One region of the Tardiphaga sp. 20_F10_N6_6 genome, then DNA from elsewhere that is predicted to be linked to it. Evidence: predicted binding sites of a transcription regulator. Region 1 holds the regulator's gene; each other region holds the start of a gene.

Region 1 (7,954 bases):
CCGATAGCATTCGGAAGGACAAGCTTGGCGTGCGGGCGTTCGATGGCGCGGGGCGGGGATCAGCAACAGCGGCGGGGCCGATCCGGCACGGCGACCACATGGCCGCCGCCGGCCACGGCAGGCGTCGCTCTCCCGTCACCGACGTCATCAACGTCGGGCTTCGAGACGCTCTGGACGTGGGTGTGGGCCGAAGCTGGTCCCGGTCGCTTGCTGCCTTGGGTGCCGATCGCTTTCGGGACCGGCATCGCGCTGTATTTTGCCGCTGAGCATGAGCCGGTGGCCTGGGTTGCCGCTGCGACGGCAGGCCTTCTTTGCGTGGCTGCGTTTTTGCTGCGGCGGCAGCGATGGTTTCCCTTGATCTTGCTCATTGCGGCAATCGCGGCCGGCTTTGCGATGGCTGCAATGAAAACCGCGCGCGTGGCTCATGAGGTTCTGGCGAAGCCGCTCTATTCCGTCGCGCTGACCGGCTTCGTTGAAACTCACGAGGAACGGGAGCGCACGGATCGCTTCGTGCTGCGCGTTGCCACGATGGACAGCCCGCGCGCCGCACCGAAGCTCACCCGTGTGCGGCTGTCGGTGAAGAAGGGCATGGCGCCTGCCGTCGGCAGCTTCGTCGAATTGAAGGCAAGGCTGCAGCCGCCGCTGCCGCCGCTCCGGCCGGGGAGCTACGACTTCGGACGGGATCTGTATTTTCAAGGGATCGGCGCGTCCGGTTTTGTGATGGGCGGCATCAAGGCAGTCGATCCGCCGATACAGCCGAGTGTGGCGCTACGCTATTCGGCGACCATGCAGGGGCTACGCGACGCCATCGACGCGCGGATCCGCACCGTGCTCTCGGGTGATAGCCGCGCCATTGCCACGGCGCTGCTCACGGGCCGCCGCGATGCGATTTCGGCTGACGTCAATGATGCGATGTTCATCTCCGGCCTCGGTCATGTGTTGTCGATCTCCGGCTATCACATGGCCGTTGTCGCCGGCGTCGTGTTCTTTGCGATCCGCGCGCTGCTGGCACTGATCCCCGTGCTGACGGTGACGTTCCCGATCAAGAAAGTCGCTGCTGCTGCGGCATTGCTGGCTGCGCTGTTCTATCTGCTGCTGTCCGGCGCCGAGGTCGCCACGCAGCGTTCGTTCTTCATGACGGCCGTCGTGCTAATCGCTGTCATGGTCGATCGCCGGGCGGTGACGTTCCGTACGCTGGCGGTGGCAGCAATGGTTGTGCTGATCGTTTCGCCGGAAGCGTTGGTGCATCCGAGTTTTCAGATGTCATTCGCGGCGACGCTGGGGCTGGTCGCATTGGTGCAGATAGGCATGCCCGCGCTGTTTGCCTCGCCCGATCATTCCGCGACCGCGCGCGTGGCGCTATGGGGCGGACGCGAGATCGCGATGCTCGTACTGGCTTCGCTGGTCGCGGGCCTTGCCACCACGCCCTATGCTGCCTTTCATTTCCATCGCGTCACGCCTTATGGCGTCGTCGCCAATCTCCTGGCGATGCCGGTGGTCTCGGCACTGGTTATGCCGGCGGGCATTCTCGGTTTGGTGGCCATGCCGTTTGGCTTTGACGGTGTGTTCTGGCGGCTGATGGATGTCGGCATCCAGTGGATGATTGTCGTCACGCAATGGGTGGCAGCCTTGCCCGGCGCCATCGGCCGGATGCCGGCCTTCGGGACGGGACCGCTGATATCAGCCAGTATCGGCATCATCGTGCTGGGATTGCTGCGCACGCCGTTGCGCCTCGCAGGGCTTGGTGTGCTTGCGCTCTCGATTGTCTGGGCGTTGCTGGTCAAGCAGCCGGATGTCCTGATTTCGGGTGACGGTCACAGCGTTGCGGTACGGGGCAGGGAGGGGCGCCTGCATATGATGCGCAGCGCCAAGGATGCGTTTCTCGCGAAGGAGTGGCTTGCCGGTGATGCCGACGCCCGGCTGCCAACGGATGCCTCCCTCAGCCACGGTGTGTCCTGCGACCGCGACGGGTGCATCACGGCGCTGGCCGATGGGGCTTTGGTGGCGCTGGTCTTACAGCCGGATGCCTTCGCAGATGATTGCGAGAAAGCGGCGCTCATCGTCACGGCGCGACAATCGCCGAGGGATTGCAGGGCGCTGGTGATCGATCAGGATCGCTTGCAACGAAATGGCGCGGTGAGCCTGCACCGAACTGCGAACGGCTTTACCATCGATGCCGTCCGGCCACGGGGCTTGGACCGTCCGTGGTCGCGCGCCATTCCTGATGAGCCCCAGCACGATCTGATCCCGAACAGTCGTACGCCACAAAATCGGCCGGTGGATGCGACGCCGGCGGAAGCCGATCTTCAACCCGAAGATCAGTAATCCGCCGAGGCGCAAATCTCAGTAGCGGCGATACAGGCCGATCAGCTTGCCCTGAATGCGCACCCGGTTAGGCGGCAGGATGCGAACTTCGTAAGCGTCGTTCGCTGGCTCTAGCGCGATCGACGCGCCGCGGCGGCGGAAGCGCTTCAACGTGGCTTCCTCGTCGTCAATCAGGGCCACCACGATGTCGCCGGTGTCGGCGCTTTCGTTGCGCTGGATCAGCACCGTGTCGCCATCGAGAATGCCGGCGTCCTGCATGGAATCGCCGCGCACTTCGAGCGCGTAATGTTCGCCGGAGCCGAGCATGTCGGCGGGCATGCTGATGGTGTGGCTGCGGGTCTGCAGCGCCTCGATCGGCGTACCTGCCGCGATCCGGCCCATGACCGGGATGGCAACCGTGCGGCCATTGTCATCATCGCCGCTGTTGCTGGCGATGCTGGCGGCCGAACGCACCTTGCCAAGCGTGCCTTCGATGACGCTGGGCGTGAAGCCGCGGCGCCCGGTGCCGCCGGTGACCGGCGCGCCGAGCTCTGGCAGCTTGATGACTTCGATGGCACGGGCGCGGTTGGGCAGACGGCGTATGAAGCCGCGTTCTTCCAGCGCCGTGATCAGACGATGGATGCCGGACTTCGAGCGCAGGTCGAGCGCATCCTTCATCTCGTCGAAGGACGGCGGGACGCCGGCTTCCTTCAGCCGTTGATCGATGAATCGCAGGAGTTCGTATTGTTTGCGCGTGAGCATCTGAAGCCATCCTCAGTTGACGGTGTCGGCCGCCGCGTGCGTTTCAAAGGGCCTTCGAACGGTGAGTCTCAATCCTGAGACGATCGTTCGAAGATCGGTTGCGCGAGTTCGGGCACTCTCAAACTACTCAAAGCCACAGAATCTCGAAACAAATCATGAACGAACACTATATGTTCCATATGTGTTCTGCAATGCTTAATTTGCCGTCAACAGAACGCACGTTGAGTGAGGTTTGAGGAGGCTGTTCCTCACCAGTCGTCGATCCTCGACGGACATGGAAAATGCTTCCGCGGTCGCTTGGGCTACGCGGACGTCACGCGCCCAATGGGCGGCGGCGGAGTCGTGGAGCCGGTCGCCAGCGAGCGCTGAACCATGATCGTGTCGGCCCAGCGGCCGGAGCGATAGGCGACGCCGGGCAGCAAGCCGACGCGGGCAAAGCCGAAGCTCTCATGCAAGCCGAGCGAGGCCGTGTTGTCGGCATCGATATAGCCGATGATCTGCCGGAAGCCGGCCGCCGCGCAGACATCGATCAACTCGCGCATCAACAGCCGGCCGATGCCCCGGCCGACATGTCCGTGGTGGATATAGATCGAATGCTTGACCGTGTAGCGATAGGCCGGTCGCTTCCGAAACAGCACCACATAGGCGTAGCCGACGACCTCGCCGCCTTGCGTGGCGACGAGATGCGGGAACCGTTTGCTGCGCAGGTTCTTGCGCCGGTCTCTGAGATCGTCGGGCTGCGGCGTGTCGGCGTCGCTGACGCCTTCCTCGACGCCTTGCCGGATGTGCCGGCGATAGATCGCCAGCATGGCATCGACGTCGGTGTCGCGTGATGGTCGGATGACGACCGGCTGTTCGAGTTCCGTTGGCAAATCAGGCTCCTTACGTGCTCCCTATTCGGAGACCACGTAAGTGTAAAGTCGGATCCGGCCATTGGCGTCGACCTTGCGGTAGATGCCCTGGATTTCGACGTCGAAGCCCGGGAAGGTGTTGAAGCAGGTCTCGAACATCCTGAGATAATCGATCATCGGCTTTGACCGTTCGGTGAGCCGTTCTCCGGGGACGATCGTGGCGATGCCGGGCGGGTAGACCACGAACGGCGTCGTCGCGACGCGCCCGAAGATCTCATCGATCGGGAGGTAATCGACGTCGTTGCGCACCAGACAGCGCGCGGCATCATGGGGTGACATGGCAATCTCCGGCAGATGGTCAGCGGAGAATTGCCTGGTCTGAAGTTCGCTCACATTGGCCTCGCGGAAGAACCGGTGCATGTCGCCGCATAGATCCCTCAGGCGTATGCCCGCGTAACGCGCGGGCCTGCGCCGTGCGAATTCCGGGATGACGTCTTCGAGCAGGGCGTTGTCGTCATGAAGCTTCTTGAAGGCGACGAGGCCCGATATCAGCGTGCCGGCCTTGCTGGCTTCCACGCCGGGCGTCAGCAGGAAGAGCAGCGAGTTAAGGTCGTTTTTCTCCGGCACGATGCGGTTCTCGCGCAGGAACTGCGCCACCACGGGCGCGGGGATGCCGTGTTCCGCATAGCCGCCGGTGGTGCGGTCGAAGCCGGGTGTCAGCACCGTCAGCTTGTTGGGATCGGTCATGGTGAAACCGGCTTCCATGCCGGGGAAGCCATGCCAGGCGGCGTCCGGCGCGAGCTGCCAATAAGCCGGATTGGTGGCCAGCTGGTCAGTGCCGATGCTTTCCCAGGGCACATTGTGAACAGCACCTTCGCTGGCTGCGTCGGGAATCGCGACGCGCTCGGGCACGAAGGGTTCGAAGAACCAGCGACGCTCGGCGCGGGTTTCCTTCTCCTCGAATTCGCGGCGCACAGCGCGCATCTTCTTGCGCAGTTCGATGCCGAGGCGGATCGTGTCGTCCCACAACACTTCGCCCGAGCGGCCCTTCATCATCTGCGCGCCGACATCCAATGATGCGAACAGCGGATAGAACGGCGAGGTCGAGGCGTGCTGCATGAAGCTTTCGTTGAAGCGCCGATGCTCGACGCGGCGTTTCTGGCCGCGGATATGACGATCCTTCATGTGGATCTGCGACGCCTGCGAGAAGCTCGCGAGCTGCTTGTGGGTCGACTGCGTCGCGATGATACCCGGCGAATCCGGGCCAAGGTCCTTGAGTCCCATGGCGAACCGGCCGGCATAAAGCGGGTGGAATTTCATGAAACCCGCCCAGGCTTCGTCGAACAGGATGTAATCGCAGAGATGGCCGATGCGCGCGATGATCATCTCGGCGCTGTAGATGGTGCCGTCATAGGTGCACTGTTCGACCACGGCGACGCGGAACGGGCGTGGACGCTTCCAGGCCTCGGGATCCGTGACCAGCGGATTGATACGGATGCGCTCGCGCAGCGCGTCCTCGTCGAGCGCATCCCAGTTCATCGGGCCGATCAGGCCCCAGGGATTGCGCGTCGTTGGCACATAGATCGGCACACCGCCTGAAATCATCAATGCGCCGTGCAGGGCCGCCTTGTGGTTGTTGCGATCGAACAGCACCAGATCGCCATCGGTGACCAGAGCCGATAGCGCGACCTTGTTGGAGGTCGAGGTGCCGTTGAGCACGAAATAGGTTTTCTCCGCGCCAAAAATCTGCGCGGCTTCCTTCTGCGCCTGCAGCGCAGGGCCCTCATGAGTCAGCAGATCGCCGAGATCGAGCACGGAATTGTCGAGGTCGTCGCGAAACACGGCTTCGCCGAGATGTTCCATGAACACCCGGCCGATCGGGCTGCGGCTGTAGAACACGCCGCCATTGTGGCCCGGGCAGGTCCAGAGCTGGTTGCCTTCCTCGGCATAGTCGACCAAAGCGCCGAAGAACGGCGTCTTCAGCGTCTCGGCATATTGCTTCAACCGGCTGATGAGATTCTTGGCGATGAACGGCGGTGTTTCCTCCGACAGGAAGACATAGCCGTCGATGAAATCGAGCACCTCGACCGGGACGTCTTCAAACCGCTTGCGACGGATCAGCAGGATGATGGGGAAATCGAGGCCCCGTTTGCGCATCAGGTTGATCAGCGCCGCGGTCTTGCCTTCGAGGCCCCTCTTGCCCCAGTCGACCACCATGCAGCCGATCGCCGCGTCGGTCTGGACCGCGATCGTGGCGTCTTCGAGCTTGCGCGCCTTGACGACCTCGAAGCCGGAACGCTCGATCTCATCGACGATCTGATTGAGGCGAATGCCCTCGAGATCGTCGGCGTCGAATGTTGGCATCGCAAACAGGAAATTGAAGCGTTTGAAATAGTCCATTTGTGCACCGATCTTGTTTCGCAGCGATGTCTCGCTGCGTTACGTGACAATTCAGTGACTGAAGCCGCGTTAAGGTATCTCAGTCAGAAAAAAGCTCAGAGAACATGCCGCGCGGCGGAAGTTCCGGTGGCCCGGCATCCCATCGCGCATCTCGGCCTTTAAACAGGCAGTCGCATGATCGCGCAGGAATCGCCAGCGGCGGCGGCGGGAGCGAATGGCTTGCGGATCAGAAGTCCTTCGGCAACAGCCAGATTTCCCAGCAGCGACGAGTCCTGTTTCATCACCGGCGTCGCCACCACGGTGCCGTCGGCGCGGGTTTCCAGACGCGTGCGCAGATAGTCCTCGCGCTGGTCGTTGGCGGCGAGGTCGCGGCCAAGCACCGCGGGTTCGAGCGCGTGAGCGACCTCGATTCGGCCGGATAGCGCGCGCAGCAGCGGCACCATGAACAGGAAGCCGCAGACATAGGACGAGACGGGATTGCCGGGCAGGCCGATCACGCGCATGCCCTGGCGGCGTCCGTGCATCATCGGCTTGCCGGGCCGCATGGCGATGCGCCAGAACGCCATCTCGACGCCGGCATTGATCAGGGATTGCTGCACGAGGTCGTGGTCGCCGACCGACGCGCCGCCGGTGGTGATCAGCACGTCCGCCTTCAGATCGATCGCGCGCTGAATGGCCGATGTGGTCGCCTCCAACGTGTCGACGGCGATGCCGAGATCGATCACCTCGGCGCCTTCGGCACGGGCCAGTGCACGCAGCGCGAAGCCATTGGAGAGCACGATCTGGCCGGGGCCGGGGACCGCGCCGGGCATGACCAGTTCGTCGCCGGTGGCGAGCACGGCAACGACCGGCCGTCGCCGCACGGGCAGTGACGGATGGTTCATGCCGGCGGCAAGCGCCAGATCGCGGTCGGTGAGGCGGGTGCCGGCGCGCAGCAGTACATCGCCTTCATTGAAATCGACGCCGGCCGGGCGGATATGCTTGCCGGAAATCGCGGCCTCGTTGATCCCGACGATATCGCTATCGCGCGTAGTATCTTCCTGGATTACCACGGCGTCGGCGCCAGCGGGCAAAACGCCGCCGGTGAAGATTCGCAGGGCTTCGCCGGTCTGCAGCGGGCGGTCGAATGGCTTGCCTGCGGCGATCTCGCCGATGACGCGGAGCTTGGCGCCCAACGTCGCATCGGCGGCGCGCACAGCATAACCGTCCATCGCTGACATGGGCTCCGGTGGCTGGGTGCGCAGCGAAGCGATGTCGCGGGCGAGCACGCGGTGGAACGCGTCTTCCAGCGGCACCATCTCCTCAGGCAGCGCATCGGCGCCCGCGAGAATCGCGGCCATGGCATCGGTAACCGGCATCAGGGCCATCGCGGGGATCTCCGGCAGTGTGGGCGCCCGTCATAGCGGAGAGCGGGAGCGGACGCAAAACCACCGGCGCTTTGGCAGGGCAGGGAAACACGGTAGACATCGGCGATCATGACCGACAACCACGCCGCAACCGCCGATGAAGCGCCTATCTGGCGGGCGGATGTGGATGCGCTGGCGTTCCGGCCGTCCGGCCATCGCGGGCTATGCATGGTGCACCGTCATGCGTTCCGGACGCTGCTCCGGCGCTACCCGTCGCCGGAGGACTGCGCG
Region 2 (7,954 bases), 750 kb from region 1:
TTGCCGTCGTCGCGATTGATGACGCGGATCTCGTTGTTCTCACCATCCGCTGTTAGCAGCCAGCTCTGCTTAGGATCGGGCCACACCGCGAGATCCCACACCGCGCCGTTGCCGAGGGTGGCCTTCTCGTAGAACCACTCCTTCACGAAGCTGCCGTCCTTCTTGAACACCTGCACGCGGTTGTTGATGCGGTCGCAGACATAGACGAGGCCGTCATTGGCGAGCTTCACGCAATGCACGGGATTGCCGAACTGCTGCGACACCGGCGCATTGGGGTCGTAGGCCGCCTGCTTGTCGTCATTCGGCTTGTTGCCATAGGCACCCCAGTGCCGCTTGTAGGCGCCGGTGGTGGCGTCGAACACGATGACGCGGCGATTGCCGTAGCCGTCTGCGACATAGATCTCGTTGGCATCCTTGTCGATGGCGGTCTCGGCGGGCTTGCCGAGCTGGGTGGTGTCGTTGCTGCCCTTGCTCGGCGCGATCTTGCCGATCTGCATGACGAACTTGCCGTCGGTGGTGAATTTCAGGATCGCATTGTCGTTGTCGAGATTGCCACCGACCCAGACGAAGCCTTTCTCGTCGACTTCGATGCCATGCTCGCGGCCGACCCATTCATAGCCTTCGCCAGGACCGCCCCATGAGCGCAACAGATTGCCGGCGGCATCGAACTCCAGCACCGGCGGCGCTGAGACGCAGCACTTCGAACGCGGCGGATTGAGTGCCGCGCCTTTCTCGTCATCGGTGAGCGAGCGCGGGCGGTGGATCACCCAGATGTGGCCGTCCTTGTCGGTCGTGATGCCGCCGACCTGGCCGAGGATCCAGTTGTTCGGCAGCGGCTTCGGCCAGGACGCGTCGACCTCGAAGCGGGGGATATCGGCGGCGCGGGAGGAGGGAGGTGCGAGGGACAGCGCGGCGAAAGCGAGGGCTGCTGTTGCAAGTGCACGCAGTGACCGCGCGCGATGAGTTGGCGACGCCATGACGACCTCCCTGATTGTCGGTGCGGGTTGTCCCGCTTGGGAGGGAGTGAAGTACCGTCGTGATGCAGAGTCAATCTTGCGGCGCGGTGCGTAGGGCGGATTAGCCGTAGGCGTAATCCGCCGCCCACATGATGAGTCGGCGGGTTACGCTTCGCTAACTCGCCCTACGGTGCTTACGCCGGCGGATGAAAGCCCATCACCTTGCCGGTCTTGTAATCAACGAACTTGCCCGTCTCCGTCCATGACGGCAGGCAGAGCGGCACGATGGTCTCGGCAACTTGCGCCGGCGTGTCGAGCGTCTCGGGATCCTCGCCGGGCATCACAATGGCGCGCATATGCGTGCGCACGGGACCGGGATTGAACAGGTTGACGCGGATATTCGTGGTCGCGGTTTCATTGGCCCAGACGCGCACCAGCGTTTCCAGCGCAGCCTTGGAGACGGCATAGGGGCCGCGATAGGCGGAAGCCTTGCTGGCGGTGCCGGATGTGAGGAACACCGCGCGCCCGGCATCGGACTGCTGCAGCAGCGGCTCCATGCAGCGAATGAGCTGGAAGTTCGCGGTGAGGTTCGCGGCCATGGTGTCATTCCAGGCCTTCAGCTCGATATGGCCGAGCGGCGACGAGGGGCCTGCGACGCCGGCATTGCCGACGAGAATGTCGAGCTTGCCGTGGCGCTCATGCAAAGCGGCGCCGAGGCGCGACAGGCCGTCGAGATCGGTGATGTTCAGCGGCACCAGCGTGGCGCTGCCGCCCTCGGCACGGATCGCGTCATCGAGTTCTTCAAGGCCACCCTGGGTGCGCGCCACGGCGACGATGTGCGCGCCGGCCTTGGCCAGCGCCAGCGCAGTGGCATAGCCGATGCCGCGCGAGGCGCCGGTGACGAGGGCGATGCGGGAGGCGAGAGGTTTGGTCATGGCGCGGCTCATAAATCTCAGGCGTCATCCCCGCGAAGGCGGGGATCCATACACGGGAGGGTTATGATGCGGAAAGGTGGTTGTGTCTAATCCAGAGCCAAACAAATTAGATCGTGGCTATGGATCCCCGCTTTCGCGGGGATGACACCCGATAAGACTGCGATCAGCTCGCCTCAGCCAGCAGCGAGAGCTGCCGCGGAGCGTCGATCTCGCTCATGTCGGTGAGCGGGGTCGGGTAGTCGCCGGTGAAGCAGTGATCGGCGAATTTCGGATGGGCAGGATCGCGGCCGGGTTCGCCCATGGCGCGGTAGATGCCGTCGACCGAGACGAAGGCCAGCGAGTCCGCGCCGATCAGGTCGCGCATTTCTTCCAGCGTGTGCGTGGCGGCGAGCAGGCCGGCGCGGTCCGGCGTGTCGATGCCGTAATAGTCCGGATGGGTGATCGGCGGCGACGCGATGCGGAAGTGGACTTCCCTGGCGCCGGCGTCGCGCATCATCTTGACGATCTTCTTCGACGTGGTGCCGCGCACCAGACTGTCGTCGATCAGCACAATGCGCTTGCCTTCGATGGCGGCGCGGTTGGCCGAATGTTTCATGCGCACGCCGAGTTCGCGCACGCTCTGGGTCGGCTGGATGAAGGTGCGGCCGACATAGTGATTACGGATGATGCCGAGTTCGAACGGCACGCCCGAAGCGCGGGAGTAGCCGATCGCGGCAGGCACGCCGGAGTCCGGCACCGGCACGATCACGTCGGCTTCCACATGGGTCTCGCGGGCGAGCTGTTCGCCCATCGCCTTGCGGGTGTCGTAGACCGAGCGGCCGCCGACGATCGAGTCGGGGCGCGCGAAGTAGATATATTCGAAGATGCAGGGGCGCGGCGCTTGCGGTGCGAACGGCTTGTGGCTCTGCGCGCCGTTCTCGTCGAACACGATGACTTCGCCAGGCTCGATGTCGCGGATGTACTTGGCGCCGATGATATCGAGCGCGCAGGTCTCGGATGCGAGGATCGGCGAGCCGTCAAGTTCACCCAGCACCAGCGGACGGATGCCGAGCGGATCGCGGGCGCCGACCAGCTTCTTGTTGGTCAGCGACACCAGCGCATAGGCGCCTTCGATGGCACGGAGTGCTTCAATATAGCGGTCGATGAAACGGTTGCGCTTGGAATGCGCGACGAGGTGCAGGATGACCTCGGTGTCGGTGGTCGACTGCATCATCGCGCCGTTCTTCACGAGCTCGCGGCGCAGGGTCAGACCGTTGGTGAGGTTGCCGTTATGGGCCACTGCAAAACCGCCGGCATTGAGTTCGGCGAATAGCGGCTGGACGTTGCGGAGAATGGTTTCGCCCGTGGTGGAGTAGCGGGTGTGGCCGACAGCGGCGGTGCCGGGCAGGCGCTCGATCACTTCGCGGCGGGAGAAGGTGTCGCCGACGAGGCCGAGGCGACGTTCGGAATGGAAGCGCTTGCCGTCGAAGGCGACGATGCCGGCCGCTTCCTGGCCGCGATGCTGGAGGGCGTGGAGACCGAGCGCGGTGATCGCCGCCGCATCGGGATGGCCGTAGATACCAAATACACCGCATTTTTCGCGGAGCATGTCGCCGTCTAGATCGGGATTTCGCATGGTGGTGCTCGCGTCGTCGGAAGGGCTCTGCATCGGATCCATCGCGCCTTTCAGGTGTCGCGAGAAACTAAGAACGCCTAGCGTCCCGCCGGTTTGCCATCGATCAGCTTTTTCAGGCTGTCGCGGGCAGGTTTGGAATAGCCATCCGCGGCGCCGGGCGCTGCGGGCTCGGCGTCGGTCGTATCCTCATCGGGTTTGTTTTTCTTGAACCTCTTCAAGATGGTGTTTTCAGGGTCATCCGGCAAGAGTGCCATCAGCCAATCGCCGGTTCCCTGCAGAACGACGCGCGATTTGGCACCCGTGACCCAGTCCGGACGCTGCTTGTCCGGGACCAGCCATGAGAAGAACAGGAAGGCGACGACCACGATCAGGAGGCCGCGGGCGAGGCCGAACAGGAAGCCGAGCGTGCGGTCCAGCGCACCGATGCGCGAATCCAGGATCATGTCGGAGATGCGGACGGTGATGATCGAGACCACGATCAGCGTGCCGATGAACACGCCGGCCACCACCACGATGCTGGCGACGGTATCGTTGTTGAAATAAGTTTTAGCGGTCGGGAGCAGCTTCTGGAAAGCAAACAGGGTGACCAGCGCCGCCGCGCCCCAGGCCGCGATCGACAGGATCTCGCGCATGAAGCCGCGGACCATGGCCAGCAGGCCGGAGATCAGCATGACGCCGAGCAGGACAAGGTCGAGAATCGTGATCGGCATCGGCTGGTCAGGTCCGCTCGTGAATCAGAAACCGCGAATCGGCACAGGCGGCCGCTTCAGGTGACGGTGATATGGCACGTCTCGCAAGGCCGGAAAACCGCTATCGGCCGCAAGAGCACACCAGATCACACCATTGTTCCGCTTTCGGCAGAGTGCCTTAACGGAGCGTGTTGCACATCTGCGCAGTCTGTCGCGCGCGCATTCTATAGCGGCCGCGGCAGCGCAGGTCACGTCGCTGTCAGCCGTCCTGGCGCTTGAATCGCGCCGGTACGGTATTTTTCTCGGCATCTGTGCTTTTGCTGTTGTCGCGCGTGGGTTTGACGCCGCGCGCAGCGATATCGGCGACCAGCGAGGTCAGGCCGCCGATGGTATTCAGCGACAGTCCGGCATCGCCGCCGGGATCGCCGCGCGCCGATTCCGGCAGCACTGCGCGGCCGAAGCCGAGTTTTGCCGCCTCTTTCAGCCGCGCCGAGGTCTGCGCCACCGGGCGCACCGCGCCGGACAGCGAGATTTCGCCGAAATAGACCGCGTCGGTGGGCAGCGGCGCATTGCACAGCGAAGAGACCAGGGCTGCGGCCGCGGCCATGTCGGCGGCCGGCTCGTTGATGCGCAATCCGCCGGCGACGTTGAAATAGACGTCGTAGCCCGACAGCTTGACCCCGCAATGGGCCTCCAGCACGGCCAGCACCATGGACAGCCGGGAGGAATCCCAACCCACCACGGCGCGGCGCGGCGTGCCCAAAGTCGTCGGCGCAACCAGAGCCTGCAGTTCCACCAGCACCGGGCGGGTGCCCTCCATGCCGGCGAAGACGGCGGTGCCCGGCGAGCCGAGATCGCGATCGGACAGGAACAGTTCGGACGGGTTGGAGACCTCGCGCAGGCCAAGCCCGGTCATCTCGAACACGCCGATCTCGTCGGTCGGGCCGAAGCGGTTCTTCACCGCGCGCAGGATGCGGAACTGCTGCGAGCCTTCGCCCTCGAAGGACATCACGGCATCGACCATATGCTCGACCACACGGGGCCCGGCGATCTGGCCGTCCTTGGTGACATGGCCGACCAGGATGATGGTGGCGCCGGATTTCTTGGCAAAGCGAATGAGCGCCTGCGCCGAGGCGCGGACCTGAGTCACTGTGCCCGGCGCGGATTCCACGGTGTCGGTCCACATGGTCTGGATCGAGTCGATCACGATCAGCCGCGGCACCGTGCCTTCGGACAGCGTGGCGATGATATCCTCGACCGAGGTCTCGGACGCGAGCTGCACCGAGGCGTCTGCAAGGCCCAACCGCGACGCGCGCAGCCGCACCTGTGCCACGGCTTCTTCGCCGGAGATGTAGACCACGCGGTGGCCGGCCCGCGCCATCAGGCTGGTGGCCTGGGTCAGCAGCGTCGATTTGCCGATGCCGGGATCGCCGCCGATCAAGAGCACCGAGCCGCGCACGAAACCGCCGCCGGTGACGCGGTCGAGTTCGCCCATCCCCGAGGCAATGCGCGGCGCATCGTTGCTCTGGCCGGTCAGGCTTTCGAGATTGAAGGTGCGCCCCTTGCGCTTGGAGCGCGCGCTGACCGGAATCGTGGTGACGCCGGTGGTGTCCTCCTCGGCCAGCGAATTCCACTCGCCGCAGGCGTCGCACTTGCCCTGCCACTTGTTATAGGCGGCACCGCAATTCTGGCAGACGAAGGAGAGGAGGTTCTTGGCCATTGGCGGAAGGAATCGCGTCTGTAGGTGTTTTTGGTTTGTTCTCTTGGTCTACGCGGTTGAACGGGGCATTTGCAAGTTTCTTCTCGAAGGGTTTGCCAGCTTCGCCGGGTGGGACGCATCGACCGGCACATGGGCAAGGTCTATTCGGTTGCCAAAATTCCGACGCGCGAGAACTGGTCGGCAATGTCGGCCTGGATCGCCTTTGCCGCGGCGATGCCGGAGGTGCAGCCTCTGCAGTGGTCCTTCTTCAGCTTGGCGATTGCTTACGCTCGGTAGACGCGCCGCGAGCAGAATCCAGATGCAAGCAGTGGTGAGCGATCGAGGCTGCTCGACCAACCAGCTGAGCCGCAGTCCAGCGCTTCGCGAGTCCAATTTGTTCCGCGCAGGAGCTCGCGTGGAACTGCCATGCGACGAATCCTTCATTAACCTCCGCCCGATAGCCTCACCGCAGTGACGTCAGCGTGAGGTGTGCCGTGCGTGTTTTGATAATCGTGCTGGGTGCAGCGACGCTGGCGACGCCGGTACTTGCCTCTGACTACCGTGATGCGCGCTATCGCGCCGGCACCGCGCGCTATCCCATCACGATGGATACCGGCATTCGCGCGCCGCCGCCGCTTTACTATGTGGAAGCGCCGCCGCGTTATGTGCGGGATCTGAGAACGGGCGAACCGGGCCAATGGGTGGTTCGCCAACCGAGTGTGTTCGAGCAACTCTTCGGGCTGCCCCGCGACGGTTATTAGGTTGGCTGCTGAGGCCGATTGATCTCACGTCGGGCTCTGCGGTGAATCCAGGCGCAGTGCAGCTGTGTCTGCCTTGGCATCCTCATATGTTGCCGTCATCAAATCTTAAGCACGTTCATCAAGGTAAATATCAGGACCGCGTTGACCGGTGGTGGTGCTTGGCTGAGTGTCGCCCATCAGAGCGATACGAACTCATTTCAAACAAGCTCGCCACGGGGTCTCATCATGAAGAAATTGATTGCTGCTGCGATGTTCGCCACTGTCGCCGGAATGGCGATGCCCGGTGTTGCCTCGGCAGGTTGCTATAACTGCTACACACCACCGCCGTGCCAGACCTGCTTTCAGCAGCAGGTGGTGCCGCCGCAGTATCGCACGGTCGAAGAGACGGTGATGGTCGCTCCCGGTCGCACCGTCGCGCGCCGCACGCCAGCGCAGTACGAGACGGTGATGGTGCCGAAGACCGTGATGGTCGCGCCTGCGCGCGTCGATTACGAGCGCATTCCGGCGCAATACGCCACGCAGCAGCGTGTCCAGATGGTCGCTCCGGCGCAGGTCTATTACGCACCGGTGCAGCAGGGCTGCTCGACCTGCAATCGCGGCTTCAGCTTCGGCTCAAGCTACGGTTACTAAGCCGCGGATAGCTCAGATTTTCAGGACTGCGATCGGCCGCCTCAGGGTGGCCGATTTGCGTTTGGGGGAGGCCACCGGTGGCGGCGGCGGTCATCTCCCTGCGGTGATGACCTCTCCGCACAACTCGCCGTCAGCAGCACCATTTCCAAATGAAACTGCGGCATCGAGGTCGAATTCGGAGAGCGGGACGGGCCGACCGAACAGAAAGCCCTGGACGAGGTCCACGCCTGCAGCCTGCAGATATTCAAATTGCTCTTCGGTCTCGACACCCTCGGCCGTCGTTGCGATGCCAAGACCACGGGCCAGCGCAAGCACCGAGGACACTACCGCTGCGCAATCGCGGCGATTGGGAGCGCCTTGTGCGAAGGATTTGTCGATCTTGATCCTGTCGAACGGGAAATTGGTCAAATAACTCGCCGTTGAATAACCAGTGCCAAAATCATCGAGCGCTATGGAGATGCCGAGATTCTTCAGCTGCCGTATCGTCCCCAGATGCGCCGTCGCGTTCTCAAGAAGAGCCGTCTCCGTAATTTCCAACTCCAGCCGTTCAGGCGAAAGACCCGTCTCCATCAGAGTATCCAGCATGACGTCGAGCAGCTTTCCCTTACTGACTTGAACCGCAGAGATGTTGACCATGATCTTGAGGTGAGCCGGCCACGACGCTGCATC
Region 3 (7,954 bases), 2.4 Mb from region 1:
CCTTCCAGATGTTGTTGGCACAAAGACTGGTCGTTCAGCCATGGTCTCGATCAGTCACAGTTATAAGCCATGTATTATCGCCTCCACGGGTACTCGATCCGGAATAAGAATCTCGTATTTTTCCGCTGCTTGCAATCGCGTCTGTATTTCCGGCAATTTCCAGTCAGTGCGTTTGTAAAGGACATCTAGATCTAGGCCGTCAAGCGCCTCGGCAGCGGATACGCGCACAACTCCATGTTGATTGGAGGCGGCATTCGTAATCATTACCCCCGGAAATTTCAAAACTTCGGGGCTGATATGAAGATAGACAGGATTTAGGCCCCGCTGAGTTCGCGCGATGTATTGCATAGGGTGGCCGGTGGTGAAGCAAAGGCATACATATTGGTCGGTGCCTTTGGCCGCGTCAGTCGCAAGACTGTTTGCGTCGCCGCCCGTCGCAACATCCTTTAGAAGATTTTTCTGGCGTAATTGCTGCGTAGACAGCAACCCATGCGTTCGTATTGATCCGATATTACTCTGGTCGGTGAAATGATAGAAGCGCCTATGTTGAGTGCTTGTGCGCACGAAATCTGCCAAAAACTTCTCGATATCCATTGAGTTGGCTCCCAGGTAATGATCACCCTTAAATAGATTGTGTGATAAATTGCAACCTTCGTAGACATGGGATATCACTTCTTTGATTTCGAAATGGATTGTAGAAGGCTCTACGCTTACCTACTAAACAGGGCGCGACCCTATGGATCGGTTTGACCACGTTTGGGCCCAAAAGCAGATCCCGGTCATTGTCCGAAGAACTGGGAAGGGTGAATTGCTCCAGATGCGACTGCCATATTCGGGCGACAATCGGCAGTGGATCAGAAATAGTCGGAAGACTCATCCCGAGTGGGTCGCGTCTAAAGGCTATTGGGAATTGCCAAAAGCTTGGTTCAACGACCTTGTTGATCGATGCCTAGTTCGCTTCAAGAGCGTTTACATCATCCAGCCATACCAAGAGCAAGAAAAGTGCTCCCCAGCTTGTCAGAATGCTGTAGGCCACGAGTGCCAGTGTTCGTGCATGGGTCTGCATCATGGTGCTGGCAACGACGGTAGCTGGTTTGAGGTCTCGGAAACATTCTCAACTCGCTGGCAATCCCGAGAACTGGCGTGTCGGCTCCTTACTGAAAAGAAGGGCGCTGGCATTTGATTGGACAAACAATCAAACTGGACAGCTGGCATATGAGTCGGATGATGGAGAGGCGACGTACTAACCATTCATCGCCAAGCCGAGGTCGGCGTATATTGGAGCCAATTCGCTCCGTGTCAAAGGCCAACGGTTTAGTGCGTCTGACGGACGCTCTGATACGGCTAGATAAGCAATCAGTATGCTAGGTTGCCTAAATAGGATTTTTATTTTTGCTCTATTCGCGATTTTCTCGCTGACAAACGATTTTTGATTTAGGAATGCGGTGACCTTCTCCAGAACCCCGTCCGAGTTTGGTGAAAATGCTTCCATCAGAAGTGAGTCCACACGCGTCATTTCCGCGCGAATTCCTGTTCTCTGCTCGTATAGATAGGCCAGCTGATCAGTGAGCTTCCGAGTGTCGCTTACTGCCACCTCGATACGCGCGGCAACTTGTTCAAAATAGTCGTTGGTCGCCTCGATTAAAGCCATTGCTTTTGACACGGCTCGTTCCATCTCTGGCGTTTTTTCCACGCTAGGCTTGTAAATCGTGTCGTGCGTCAGCTCGCTGTGAGCATGTTGCATCAGTGTCCGGATTTGAATTTCGCAAGGCAGTGATTCTGGAATATCGATATTGGCGATACGCATAGGCGTCTTGTTACGGACAACGTAGTGGACTGATTGATACTCAAAAGCCGATGGCCGAGCGGCGACTTCGGACTCGTAGTCGCGATCTTTAGAGTAGTTCCATGCGTCGCACTGTTCGATGGCCGAGGTAACCTTGGATATCTGGCTTGCGAGAAGCACAACTAGCCGAACGCCGACCTTATCTGTGATTTGCTGAAACGGGTCGTCATATGTTTTGTTTGGATTGTAAAAGGCCTTCGTCAGAAAGGAGCCGGTGGTTTTGACCCGAGGTAAAATGGGGATGCGTACAAACACATCGGTTGTTACGGGAGCTACGATGGCCTCAAGCGCTTTTATGAGACGGTCTGCAACGTATTGCCCCCACTGCTCGTACGCAGGGCGTTCGGCGTGCCATCTTTGGATAAACTCATCTTCAGTCATTGATCTTCACGGATGTGATCGCGAATTGTAATGCGCGTCCATTCCTGCGGCGATCCATCACTTCCTTCACCATTAATGGTTTCAACGGTTACCATGTCTTTAAAGGCCTCCGGTGGAGCGGTAAATTTGATGCTGTTCGAGAAGACCATTTTTCTTAACCGCAGCACCCCTTTCAAGTCGGATGTGTCTTTCTGAACGGTACCGGACGGAAACTTTTTCTGCTTCATATAGTGCGAAAAATCGTCCACCGTGTTCGCGGGTAGATAAGTCTTGGCGAAAGAGCTAACGCTAATCGTTGGTGTCTGATCAACTTTCAAATACGTATAAAGCCCTGTAAGTAGATCCGCGCGCTCTTCGCGCGGGATGCTGAGTCCTTTCACGAATTCTTTCGTGTGCTCGAAGAATTCCTTCGTTAGAAAAGAACTGTTCTTGGGAATCACGCAGCCTAAAAATGCTTCGTAGAAGTATTGAGCTGCACCGTCTCGCTTTGCGCTGCTCATATGGCTGTCAAATACAAAGGCCTGCCACCCGTTGGGAAATTCGCTGATACCAGAAGGCGGAGCAACGAAGACACCAATCTTATAAAGCTTCGCAGCTGGCGTTAGGAATAGATCTTTCAGGTAAGCAGCATCCATCCCACTTCTGCTAACCTCACGCAGAAACCCCGATTGAGTTTCTGCTTTTATGATGCCGAGATATTTTCGACTTGGGCTTCCGATTTGCCCCGAGAAAACAACAACGATTCCACCGGGCAGAGTGCGCGATATCTGAGTTTTTGCAAGTTCGTCCGCTATCGTCTGCGAAAGCGTGATGAACTTGTCGTCGCGTGCCTTGATCAAATCAGTTGCAATATGGGGAACACTGCCAACGTTGGTGTTGGAGATGGTCATTTCCATGCTCTTGGAATTGTTGCCGAGGGCTTCGATGACCCGACCACTGAAATCGTCGAGCGCTTCTTGCGGCAGCGAAATCATATGGCCGCCGTAGCGCGGCGGCACCAGTAACTTGTCGTCCTTTCGTTTGAAAACCTCGTGCAGAATTATTCTCTCAACCGAGATGTTTTCGAAGATCATCGTTCCCCCCCAAATAATATCCGGGAACTTATGCAGATTGCTTCACAGGCGCAAAGTGGGTCGATAGCACTCTTAAGTCGTATATGTTGACCGCATAAGGCTGGGATGAGCTGAGTGTTCGATCCGAATCCAATGTAAGAACAAAAAGAGAACAATGCAACGGTTCAGGAGGTTGAGGCCTCGTCGGGCCATTGGTGCTTGCGAGCCATATCCCCACTCAATGGGCCGTACCGAAAACCCTGCCAGAAAATGGTGCATTGGGGATTGAAAAACATCAGTATTTTCAGCATCTTGTGGCCATGCGAAAAACATGTATTATCCGTATAGTCGCGAGGAGGTGGCTGGCGGATGCTGCGGCACAAGCGAGTTGCCCTTTATTTACGGGTATCGACGCAGGACCAACGAACCGACAATCAATTGCGCGAACTGACGGCCGTCGCCGACCGGGCAAGTTGGCGAGTAGTCGGGACGTTCGCCGACACTGGCATATCTGGAGCCAAAGGCCGCAAGGACCGTCCCGCATTCGACAAGTTACTTAAGGCGGTCACGCGTCGGGAAGTCGATTTGGTCGCGGCGTGGTCGGTCGACCGCTTGGGTCGATCCCTCACCGATCTCTTGTCGTTCCTCGGAGAGCTGCACGCTAAGGGCTGCGACCTATACCTTCACCAGCAGGGGCTCGACACCAGTACGCCTGCCGGACGGGCGATGTTTCAGATGATGGGCGTATTTGCCGAGTTTGAGCGTGCCATCATTCGTGAACGCGTTGTGGCAGGGCTATCCCGAGCAAGAGCCGAAGGCAAAGTGCTGGGACGCCCAACGGTCGGAACCGAAATTGAAAACGCGATCAGGCGAATGCGTGGCAGCGGTCTCGGTATTCAGAAGATTGCGAGGACGCTTGGCGTTGGAGTGTCCGTCGTCCAGCGTGTGGTAAAGACAACGACAATTCAAGCGCGTTGAGCCGCAGATTTCGAATCCCCGGCTCCCGGATTACCCAATACCACATTTAACGTCGCTGATGCGCCATAGCGTACGGCCTCCAACCGAGGCGAACCAATACCATTCCACTCGGAAATCGAAGGGAGTGTTCCATTTTTGCGCGTTCGCAGCGGCTAAAAGTGTGGGCTGTGTTGCCTATACGGACGCGCGGTCAATTCGCGAAAGGCTTCGGATCGCTCGAACACTACTGCGACCTATGGAAGTCTAGTAGCCGGGCGGCGACTCCGAGCGATTCGCGTATCTGTTCGTCCGACACGGTTGACCAAAGCTCTGGCGGCTTTGAAACTTCGACCCGAAACACTGTTGTTGTTCCAATGACGAGAAAGCGAGCTCCTGTCGGAGCCGCAGATAACTCTGTTGGTCTATTTGTCGCTCCACGCCAATAGGACAGGTCCACAAAACCGTTCTTTACTTTCCAGTCGATTGTCGTGAATTTTGGTAAGTCGCCTTTGAATATAAGCCACCACGAATCGCTGCCCTTATCATCGGGCTTCTTCATCATCAATTGTGGGAATTCGGCAGTCGCTGTTCGATAAACGCGCTGCCACAAGTTCGTGACCTCGGGCGCAGGGATAGCGAACGAAGGTTTCCTTCCTTGCTGAACCGCGCGCAACAAGAGCGAGGCGCGGTGCTGTGCACGAGCCGTTCCCAAGTCGCCAATTGCAAGAGCAACATCTTCGTATGTAACGACGATGTCGAACAATTTTGCTGCGGCGTTCACCTCGGAATACTTCGCCGGGGAGATAAGAATGCAGAAAACCAATCTCCCGTCGCTCAAGAATGCTTCAGCACGTTCCTTGTACCGTTCGGGCTGTCGCGGTTGAAATACCGCATCGATCTTGTTCTCAATCAACAGAACGCCAGACGCACCATCAACACTAAATCGTGCCAACAAATCGGTTTCGCCGGTCTCATCGATGACAGAAAGCAGGCATTCGTTGATCGATATCGTTGAAGAAACGCCTATAGCTCGAGAAAAGAGGTCGCAGACGCGGTCGTTGAATAGCAGTTCCTCCTGCAAAAGCACATCGATATCTCGCTCGTAAAGTCTTGGTAAGTTGATGGATATGATCTCTGGCGTCTTCGGCATTCTTGATACCTCTCCCAGCTTTCGATTCACCCGCGAGTTTGCGAATGATTTGTATAGCGATTGTGATTGATTGGTAAAAAGTCAGATGCCTTGGGCGTTGTCTCGTCATATAATGGGGTGTGACGCGGGTCATTGAAACCGAACGCGAGAGCCGTCGATAAATGTCGAGCTTCTATCATTCGATTACTGGATATTTCGATAAGGGCAAGCATGGCCGTTTCTTAGCTATCCTGCTGCTCGAGTTGGCGCGGCACGAGCCCCAGAGCTTCGCCGCTCTCATTGAGGCACATCGTGCTCCTCAAAGATCTAAGCGTGCAGGTTTTTGGAGGCGGAAAGCCTCAATAATCAAGGCTGGTGAGTGTTCCATCGAGCGGGAGTATCCGTTCATGGGGCTAAAGGGGGAGCGGCGGGCCGATCTCGCATTGGTCACGGGTAAGCATGTCGATATTGCGTTTGAAGTGAAGGAGTTTGATGGAGCGCACTCCAAGCACAACACAAGTCAATTGGAGGACTACTTGCGTATGGTGAAGCCGGACCGTGGCTTCGTTTACGTTTACAGATTCCTACCAGATGACCGGACCAGAAGGCGTCTGGAAGCTGAACAGGAAAAAGATAGGCCTGTAGCCTTGCTTAGCTACGACAGAATTCATTCGACCCTGTCGCGGTTAGATCAGATGAAAGCACCACTGGCTCGGCTTTTGTGCAGTTACATGGAGGATATCGGGGTGGGCATCTACACAAAGCTCAATCTTCGCGGTGATGACAAGAGCGCTGCAATTTTCCTTCTTTCGCAGATTCTCGGGATGCCTCACGCAAGTGGATTTAAGAAAAACCAAAGCGATCAAAGCGTCCGCCGGGGAGCGGATATTATTAAGCTGATGTATTCAAACACCGAAGTGCTCATGGAATGGATGCGGCATTCAAACACCAAAATAATGCCAAAAAAATCGACACGTCGGCTCTGGATCAATCCGGTCTTTGATATCAAGAAGCTCCGAGGCGATCTTAACGTGATGCCGAAAGCGTCGAAACCAAGACAGCTACCCAAGAAAATGTGGCCCTATGTCATGGGTGGTGATGTGTATTTCGAAAGTAGTTGCGGTATCCGTTCGCCTGCATCCATCAGCCGACGGTTGTCATTGAAAATCGGTATCTCACTCAGCCTCCGTAAAGAAGGTAAGCACGTCAAGGCGCAGTTTTACGCTTACTTTGAGCCCGCCGCTCGATCTGAAGGCGACGACATTGAGCCTGTAGAATCGGTCATCACATTTCCGACCGAGGAGACGGCTCAGCGCATCGTTTTGCGACTGGTAGAAAAGCTGATCGAGGCTGCGAGAACATCTGAACAGCCAATTTTTAGATATTTATCGGATTTCGAATTACCCATCACACCATAGGCCGCTGCCGGTCCTCGGGTCCGCTATAGATTGTGAGCACCTTCTTCTGATCTCCACCGCAGCCCTGCTATCGTATTTCAGGCGCCGGCTGACCACGCAATCTTACGGTCGACCTGCAGAAAATACTGTGAACGTTTTGGCTCAGACTGTCATCAGGAGATATCTCAAGGCAGACGGCAGTTTGTTTGAGCGCCATTTTATGCGATGTCCCGTCGCCCATTTTGACCCGAGAGTAGCAACTCTTCAACGTGATGACTTTAAACTCATAGCCCAGATGTCCATTGGGTCGAGGCCCAAGAGGCAATCGACAACTGCGACCCGACTGCGAAATGTGATGTTCACTAGCAAAATCGAGTCGGCGAGGCATAGCCCGTTTGGGTCAAACTTTAGTTGTCGGTGTGGGCGTGAAGTCAGCCCAAACGAATATTGTGAAACTCATCCTTGACCGTAGCGGACGCATGACAGCCGAGCCGAAGCCTCTTGTCTGCGGCTGGTAATAAGAACCTCCGCAACGGGGCTAGGGGCGGGAGCGGTATTTGAGCTTAGCAAAGCACCACGCCACAATGGTACCGGTAGCGTGTTGAAGCCTTAAGGACTCTCATTGATGCGGCACTCCCGCGGCGCGCCTCGGCGGCAAGACCAATTGTCGGGCCATATCCGCTCCCACTTGACTCTCGACCCGGGCCATATAATTCTAGCACAGGTTGTAGCGCGTGGGGTGCCAAATGGAGCCGTCGCAGATACAGGAGCGACTGATCGAGCGGGGCTATGACATTGGCGTCCGAGGAGCCGACGGAGACGTAGGCGCCGAGACCATCGCGGCGGTAGTTTCGTTCCAGCGAGCGAATGGCCTTGTGCCGGATGGCATAGCGGGCCCTCTAACGATTGCCGCACTGAGCCGGGATAAGGATCCCCCGCTGGTAGCTGAGCCGAGAGTGCCCAATTGGATCGTGCTCGCGAGGGCCGACCTCGGCACTCTAGAGGGGGTCGGAGAAAGCAACAATCCAAGAGTCATATCCTACTTCGTAGACGCCGGATTTTCGGGGGTGAAAGAAGACGCGGTGGCTTGGTGCGCAGCTTTTGTTGGCGCCCAGTTAAAAAGAGCAGGCATTAGGCCTTCGCTATCGCTCGCGGCCCGATCTTATGAGCGATGGGGAGTCGGAATTCAGGC

The links. The regulator LexA, encoded in region 1, represses DNA repair genes until DNA is damaged. The targets are predictions, from matches to a motif close to TGTTCNNNNTGTGTTCNG.
Region 2: radA (DNA repair protein RadA) is a predicted target of LexA. The motif match lies at 5,941-5,958, and genes of this name have one in related genera.
Region 3: AB7813_RS14750 (nucleoid-associated protein) is a predicted target of LexA. The motif match lies at 3,437-3,454, and genes of this name have one in related genera.

Annotation. Positions count from the first base shown of each region.
Region 1 covers NZ_CP197239.1:592,388-600,341, forward strand. Annotated here, with positions in the region: gene AB7813_RS02705 (ComEC/Rec2 family competence protein) at 43-2,325, shown strand; gene lexA (transcriptional repressor LexA) at 2,344-3,066, opposite strand; gene AB7813_RS02715 (GNAT family N-acetyltransferase) at 3,369-3,938, opposite strand; gene AB7813_RS02720 (Orn/Lys/Arg decarboxylase N-terminal domain-containing protein) at 3,960-6,317, opposite strand; gene AB7813_RS02725 (molybdopterin molybdotransferase MoeA) at 6,476-7,684, opposite strand; gene AB7813_RS02730 (hypothetical protein) at 7,793-7,954, shown strand, end outside.
Region 2 covers NZ_CP197239.1:1,339,577-1,347,530, reverse strand. Annotated here, with positions in the region: gene AB7813_RS06415 (hypothetical protein) at 1-977, opposite strand, end outside; gene AB7813_RS06410 (SDR family NAD(P)-dependent oxidoreductase) at 1,151-1,891, opposite strand; gene purF (amidophosphoribosyltransferase) at 2,055-3,548, opposite strand; gene AB7813_RS06400 (CvpA family protein) at 3,584-4,216, opposite strand; gene radA (DNA repair protein RadA) at 4,455-5,915, opposite strand; gene AB7813_RS06390 (hypothetical protein) at 6,024-6,191, shown strand; gene AB7813_RS06385 (hypothetical protein) at 6,389-6,655, shown strand; gene AB7813_RS06380 (hypothetical protein) at 6,932-7,285, shown strand; gene AB7813_RS06375 (bifunctional diguanylate cyclase/phosphodiesterase) at 7,376-7,954, opposite strand, start outside.
Region 3 covers NZ_CP197239.1:3,042,078-3,050,031, reverse strand. Annotated here, with positions in the region: gene AB7813_RS14765 (DarT1-associated NADAR antitoxin family protein) at 1-42, opposite strand, end outside; gene AB7813_RS14760 (DarT ssDNA thymidine ADP-ribosyltransferase family protein) at 61-594, opposite strand; gene AB7813_RS14755 (GTP pyrophosphokinase) at 1,244-2,227, opposite strand; gene AB7813_RS14750 (nucleoid-associated protein) at 2,224-3,300, opposite strand; gene AB7813_RS14745 (recombinase family protein) at 3,649-4,257, shown strand; gene AB7813_RS14740 (hypothetical protein) at 4,481-5,386, opposite strand; gene AB7813_RS14735 (hypothetical protein) at 5,548-6,783, shown strand; gene AB7813_RS14730 (NlpC/P60 family protein) at 7,509-7,954, shown strand, end outside.